DNA from 2 places in the Streptomyces sp. NPDC093252 genome. Region 2 is predicted to be linked to the other one. Evidence: riboswitches for the same ligand, from Rfam matches in the RefSeq annotation. Region 2 holds a riboswitch; the other holds the start of a gene.
What was found. A riboswitch is a leader RNA that binds a small molecule or an ion and turns the genes downstream of it on or off. The one in region 2 is predicted to bind S-adenosylmethionine.

Region 1: linked by a shared signal. The riboswitch ahead of thrC (threonine synthase) and the one ahead of AB0O01_RS14190 (aminotransferase class V-fold PLP-dependent enzyme) in region 2 are both predicted to bind S-adenosylmethionine.

The regions. Positions count from the first base shown of each region.
Region 1 is NZ_JBFBEM010000003.1:488,769-492,167, reverse strand. Features, by position in the region: gene AB0O01_RS08240 (trehalose-6-phosphate synthase) at 1-228, opposite strand, end outside; gene AB0O01_RS08235 (glucosyl-3-phosphoglycerate synthase) at 324-1,268, opposite strand; SAM riboswitch class I at 1,461-1,642, shown strand; gene thrC (threonine synthase) at 1,661-2,944, shown strand; gene AB0O01_RS08225 (MoaD/ThiS family protein) at 3,038-3,316, shown strand.
Region 2 is NZ_JBFBEM010000006.1:40,829-44,227, reverse strand. Features, by position in the region: gene AB0O01_RS14195 (glycerate kinase) at 1-554, shown strand, start outside; gene AB0O01_RS14190 (aminotransferase class V-fold PLP-dependent enzyme) at 509-1,867, opposite strand; SAM riboswitch class IV at 1,912-2,028, opposite strand; gene trpD (anthranilate phosphoribosyltransferase) at 2,176-3,240, opposite strand.

The DNA of each region.
Region 1 (3,399 bases), on a different contig from region 2:
CACGCCCGGCTCGCCCACCCCGCGCCGGACCGCCTCACGGTCGCCGTCGCCGAGCGCGGAGCACACCCACAGGGCGTCGGCCTCGGGCCCGATCGCGGAGAGCCCGGAGACCAGCCCCCCGCCTCCGCGCCGGGCGTCGAGGGTCCCGTCACCGCGCACGGCGTACGTCACGGGACCCCGGTTGGAAGCGACCAGTACGCGCGCGGCGCCGGGAGAGGTTGCGGCCATACGCCTCAACCTAGCCCGCGCTGTAAACGCTCAAACGTACGGTTCCGGCACATGCCCACCCGCCGTATACGGCCACCCCGTCACATCGTCGTTGCTCAGGCCACCTTCCGGGCCGCGTACTCGGCGATCTCCGCCATCGGCGGGCGCTCCTCGGTGTCCACCGAGTACGTCCGCGCCTCGAAGCCGTCCTCACCCCGCTCGAACTGGGTGATCGACGGCCGCACCAGATGCCCGCGGGCCAGCCTGAGCTGCGCGGTGCGGTAGATCGCGGCGGCCATCCGGCCGAGCGCCTGCCCGTCCTGGTGCCGGTGCTTGCGCACCCCCACGTCGACCTGCGCCAGCGCGTCCAGGCCGACCAGGTGCAGCGAGTCCACCAGCATGCCCAGCTCGACCCCGTACCCGACCGGGAAGGGCAACTGCTCCAGCAGCGAGCGGCGGGCCGCGTACTCGCCGCCCAGCGGCTGGACGAAACCGGCGAGCTGCGGCCAGTGCAGATTCAGCAGCGGGCGGGCCATCAGCTCGGTCACCCGGCCGCCCTGCCCGGCCGCCCCGGCGAGCGGACGGTCGTACATCCCCTTGACGAGATCCACCCCCGGCTCGGTCAGCAGCGGGCCGACGATGCCGGAGACGAAGTCCGACGAGAAGTCCCTCAGGTCGGCGTCGATGAAGCAGACGATGTCACCGCCGGTGACCAGCAGCGACCGCCACAGCACCTCGCCCTTGCCGGGGACGGCCGGGATCCGGGGCAGGATCGAGTCCCGGTGCACCACCCGGGCGCCCGCGGCGGCGGCCACCTCGGCGGTGCGGTCGGTGGAGCCGGAGTCCACGACGACGATCTCGTCGACGAGCGGGACCCGCTCCATCAGGTCATGGCGGATGACCGTGACGATGTCGCCGACGGTCGCCTCCTCGTTCAGCGCGGGCAGCACCACGCTGACCGACTGGCCGGTGGCGCGCTTGGCGGCCATGATGCGATGGAGCGGGCGGTCGGACAGGGACCAGGTGCGGGTCATCAGCCAGCGCTCGACTTCTTCCACCACGGTCTGCGGCTCCTCACTGTTCGGACCACTCGGGAGTGTCTCGTACCCGTATGTGATCCATCTCGCGGTTCGGACGACTATCTCAACTGTGCTGGCCTTCGGTTACAGTCTTGAACAACGCTGATGACCATCGCATGTCGGGGGTCCGCAGCATCCACAACCGCTCAGACAACCGCATGAACAACCACATATTGCTCATCCAGAGGGGCAGAGGGAAACGGCCCGATGAAGCCCCGGCAACCCTCCAGCCGGTCTCGTAGCGATCAGTCCACCGACGGTTTCGGTGTGACGTGACGATCGTCTCCGCGAGGCTCCCGGCTAGGGAAGGTGCCAAATCCGTCTCACGGCGAGATGCGTCGTGAGGAAGATGAGGAGAAAGGGCCTCGCCTCCCATGGCTGTGCAGACTGTCGCCACCACCGCACATTCCACCGTCGATCTCGGACCCGCCGCCGCGCTCTCCTGTCGCGAATGCGGCCATCGCGTCCCGCTCGGCCCCCTCTTCGCCTGCGAGGAGTGTTTCGGCCCGCTGGAGATCGCCTATGACTTCTCGGGCTACGACACCGAGGAACTCCGTGCGCGGATCACCGCGGGCCCCGCGAACATCTGGCGCTACGCCCCCCTGCTGCCGGTCCCGGCGGACGTGGCGGACAAGCCCAATCTGAACCCCGGCTGGACCAAGCTCGTCCAGGCCGACAACCTCGCCCGCGAGCTGGGCATCACCGGCCCGCTCTACGTCAAGGACGACTCCGGGAACCCCACCCACTCCTTCAAGGACCGGGTCGTCGCCCAGGCCCTGGAGGCGGCCCGCGCCTTCGGCTTCACCACCCTGTCCTGCTCCTCCACCGGCAACCTGGCCGGCGCGGTGGGCGCCGCCGCGGCCCGCGCCGGTTTCCGCTCCTGTGTCTTCATCCCGCACGACCTGGAGCAGGGCAAGGTCGTCATGGCCGCGGTCTACGGCGGCCAGCTCGTCGGCATCGACGGCAACTACGACGACGTGAACCGTTTCTGCTCCGAGCTGATCGGCGACCCGATCGGCGAGGGCTGGGGCTTCGTCAACGTCAATCTGCGGCCGTACTACGCCGAGGGCTCCAAGACCCTGGCGTACGAGATCTGCGAGCAGCTCGGGTGGCGGCTGCCCGACCAGATCGTGGTGCCGATCGCCTCCGGCTCCCAGCTCACCAAGATCGACAAGGGGCTGAAGGAGCTGATCGCGCTCGGGCTGGTCGAGGACCGCCCGTACAAGATCTTCGGCGCCCAGGCCGAGGGCTGCTCGCCGGTGTCGGCCGCGTTCAAGGCCGGGCACGACGTAGTGCGCCCGCAGAAGCCGAACACCATCGCCAAGTCGCTGGCCATCGGCAACCCGGCGGACGGCCCGTATGTGCTGGACATCGCGCGGCGGACCGGGGGAGCGGTGGAGGACGTCACCGACGCACAGGTGGTGGAGGCCATCCGGCTGCTGGCCCGGACGGAGGGGATCTTCGCCGAGACGGCGGGCGGGGTGACCGTGGGGGTGACGAAGAAGCTGGTGGAGAGCGGGGTGCTGGATCCCTCGCTGACCACGGTGGTCCTCAATACCGGGGACGGGCTGAAGACGCTGGACGCGGTGGCGGACGCGGGGCTCACGGCGACGATCCGGCCGAGTCTGGAGTCGTTCCGCGACGCGGGGCTTGTCTGACCGTTTGGATTTGTTGTTCGTCTGCGGGCCCGGTGGGGGCCGGTCGCGCAGTTCCCCGCGCCCCTGGGGCGTTTGTCTGACCGGAGGTTTGAAGTGAGCGTCACCGTTCGTATCCCGACCATTCTGCGTACCTACACCGGTGGGCAGGCCGAAGTCGCCGCCGAGGGGACCAACCTCGGAGAGGTCATCGCCGACCTCGAGGCCAAGCACACCGGGATCGCCGCCCGGGTTCTGGATGATCAGGGCAAGTTGCGGCGGTTCGTGAATGTGTACGTCAATGATGACGATGTGCGCTTCGAGCAGGGGCTGGAGACGGCCACGCCCGACGGTGCCGGGGTCTCGATCATCCCCGCCGTGGCCGGCGGCTGCTGAGTTACGCACGGTTCTTTCCATTGCCCCCTCCGTGAGAGAAACGGAGGGGGCAATTCTGCATGGTTAGGCGCGGTAGAGTTGGG
Region 2 (3,399 bases):
AGGGGGCCACCCCGGCCCAGGTGGAGCGGCTGTCGGAGGGGCTGGAGCGCTGGGCGTATCTGCTGCGCCGCGACCTCGGGCCGGGCACGGTCGATCTGCGGTACGGGGCGGGAACCGGCGCCTCGGGCGGGCTGGGGGCGGGGCTGGCGGCGCTGGGGGCCCGGCTGCTGCCGCGCTTCGAGGTGCTGCTGGACCATCTCGACCTGGACGCCCGCCTCGCCCGCGCCGACCTCGTACTGACCGCCGAGGGCGCGCTGGACGAGCAGACCCGGCGCGGCAAGGTACCGGGCGAGGTGGCCCGCCGCGCCAAGCTCTACGGGCGTCCGGTGCTGGCGCTGGCCGGGACCCTCGGCAAGGGTGCCGGTGATGTCCCGGGGGTGGACGCCTGCCACGGCATCCTGCCCGCCCCGATGGCGCTGGCGGAGGCGCTGGTGCGGGCGGGCGAGCTGCTCACCGACGCCACCGAGCGGGCGCTGCGGATGGTGGTGCTGGGGGCGCGGCTGCCGGTTCAGGCGGAGGTGTCGGGGACGCAGCGGCCGTCGACCGTGCGGTAGTTCCAGCGGGCGCCGTCGGCGACGAGTTCGCGCACGGCCCGGACAAAGCGGTCGATGTGCTCGTCCGGGGTGCCGGCGCCGAAGCTGACCCGGATGGCGTTGAGGGACTTCTCGCCGGGCGCGGCCTCCGGGGCACCGCACTCGCCCTGCGACTGCGGGTCGCTGCCGAGCAGGGTGCGGACCAGCGGGTGGGCGCAGAACAGGCCGTCGCGGACGCCGATGCCGTACTCGGCGGAGAGCGCGGCGGCGAAGTGGGAGCTGTTCCAGCCGTCGACGACGAAGGAGATGACGCCGACGCGGGGCGCGTCGTCCCCGAACAGCGACAGCACCCGCACCTCGGGGATCCCGGCGAGCCCGGCCCGTACGGTGTCGATGAGGTGCTGCTCGCGGGCGACGAGGGTGTCGAACCCGGCCTCGGTGAGGGCGGTGCAGGCGGAGGCGATGGAGTAGGCGCCGATGACGTTGGGCGACCCGGCCTCGTGGCGGGCGGCGCTGTCGTGCCACTCGACGTCCACTCCCCCGTCCTCGCGCCGGGTGACCTTGCGGCTGGCGCCGCCCCCGGCGAGGTAGGGCTCGGCGGCGGTCAGCCAGTCGGCGCGCCCGGCGAGGACGCCGGAGCCGAAGGGGGCGTACAGCTTGTGGCCGGAGAAGGCGACCCAGTCGACGTCCAGGTCGGCGAGGGAGACGGGGTGGTGCGGGGCGAGCTGGGCCGCGTCGAGGACGATCCGGGCGCCGTGCGCGTGGGCGGCGGCGGTCAGCTCCCGCACCGGCCACAGCTCGCCGGTGACATTGGAGGCGCCGGTGACACAGACCAGGGCGGGGCCGTGGGGGTCCCGGGCGGCGAGGGCGCGCTCCAGGGTCTCGACGGCCTGGGCCGGGGTGCGCGGGGCGTCGAGGTAGGTGACGCGGGCGTCCTTCCAGGGCAGCAGGGAGGCGTGGTGCTCGGTCTCGAAGACGAAGACCTGGCAGCCGTCGGGCAGGGCGGCGGCGAGCAGATTGAGCGAGTCGGTGGTGGACCGGGTGAACACCACCTGGTCGCCCTCCCGGCACCCGAGGAACCGGGCGACGGTGGCGCGGGCGTTCTCGAACAGATCCGTCGAGAGCTGCGACAGATACCCGGCGCCCCGGTGCACGCTGCCGTAGTAGGGCGCGTAGGCGGCGACGTCGTCCCACACCCGCTGGAGCGCGGGCGCACTGGCGGCGTAGTCGAGCGCGGCGTAGGTCACCTCACCACCGGTGACGAGGGGCACGGTGACATCCCGCCCGAGAACGGGAAGCGGCTCGCACACGGTGGCGGTGGTGGTGACGGACATGGGCCCACGACTCCTCGACGACCAGGACCCCTGGTGACGCGAGGGGTCCGCGCTTGCCATGGACCTCACTGCCCACGGCCTGGTCTTCACCCGGGGCACCCCGCCACGGACGGAGGGTTGCCGGACAGCCGGCCGGGGCCTGATGGCTGTCACTCATGACCTACTCGAAAACTTACGCGACGACAGAAAGAAAGCGCAACTCCCCCTTTCGAACCGGGGGGAGTCACAAGGCTTTTAGGGGCGCTGGGGGTACCCCCTCTGGGGGAGGAACTGCGCGACCAGCCCTCCACTCACCCGCACCCGAAGCACTACGAATTACTGGCAGCGACCCACCGCTCCAGCACAGCCCTCGCCGCCCCGGAATCGATCGCCGCCCCCGCCTTCTCCATCCCCACCCGAACCTGCTCCACCAGCGGCGCACCCGTCGGCTCAAGAGCCACCAGCGCAGCCGCAGCGTTCAGCACCACCGCATCCCGCACAGCCCCCCGCTCCCCCTCCAGCAAGCGCAGCGCCACCCCCGCGTTGAACGACGGATCCCCGCCCCGCAGCGCCTCCACCGGCACCAGCTCGATCCCCACATCCCGGGGATCGAAGGTCTCCTCCGTCACCTTCCCGTCCCGCACCACCCACACCCGGGACGTCGAGGTGACGGTCAGCTCGTCGAGCCCGTCGTCCCCCCGGAACACCAGCGAGGAGTTCCCCCGCTCGGCGAAGACCCCGGCGACCACCGGCGCCATCCGGGGATCGGCGACCCCGACGGCCTGCGCCCGCACCTTCGCCGGGTTGGTGAGCGGGCCGAGGATGTTGAACACCGTCCGGATCCCGAGCTGCCCGCGGGCCGCGCCGGCGTACCGCAGGGCGGGGTGGAACTTGATGGCGAAGCAGAAGGTGATCCCGGCCTCCTGAGCGACCTCGGCGACCCGGGCCGGGGTCAGCTCCAGATTGACGCCGAGCTTCTCCAGTACGTCGGAGGCGCCGGACGCGGAGGACGCGGCCCGGTTGCCGTGCTTGACGACCGTGGCGCCGGTCCCGGCGACGACGATGGAGGCCATCGTGGAGATGTTGACGGTCTTGGCGCCGTCGCCGCCGGTGCCGACGATGTCGACCGTGCGGCCGGGCACCTCGATCACATTGGCGTGCGCGTACATCGTCCGGACCAGGCCGTTGATCTCCTCGACGGTCTCGCCCTTGGCCCGCAGGGCGACCGCGAACCCGGCGATCTGGGCGTCGGTGGCCTCGCCGCGCATGATGCGGTCCATGGCCCAGGCGGTGTCCTCGGCGCTCTGGTCGCGGCCGTAGAGCAGCCCGTTCAGGACGTCGGGCCAGGAGCGGGCCGCCGCGGTGTCGCCTCCAGCGGGGTGCACAGCGCTCATGAGCCGCTCCTGGGTGTGGTCCGCGCCAGACGGGCGGGGACGGGTCTGTTCGATACGGGTCCAGCCTATCCAGCCGGGGCCGTCCCCTCGTCCCCCGTCCACCCAACGGACCCGGCACCGGACAGCCGCAGCGGACAACACCGAGGGCCCCGCTCCGGT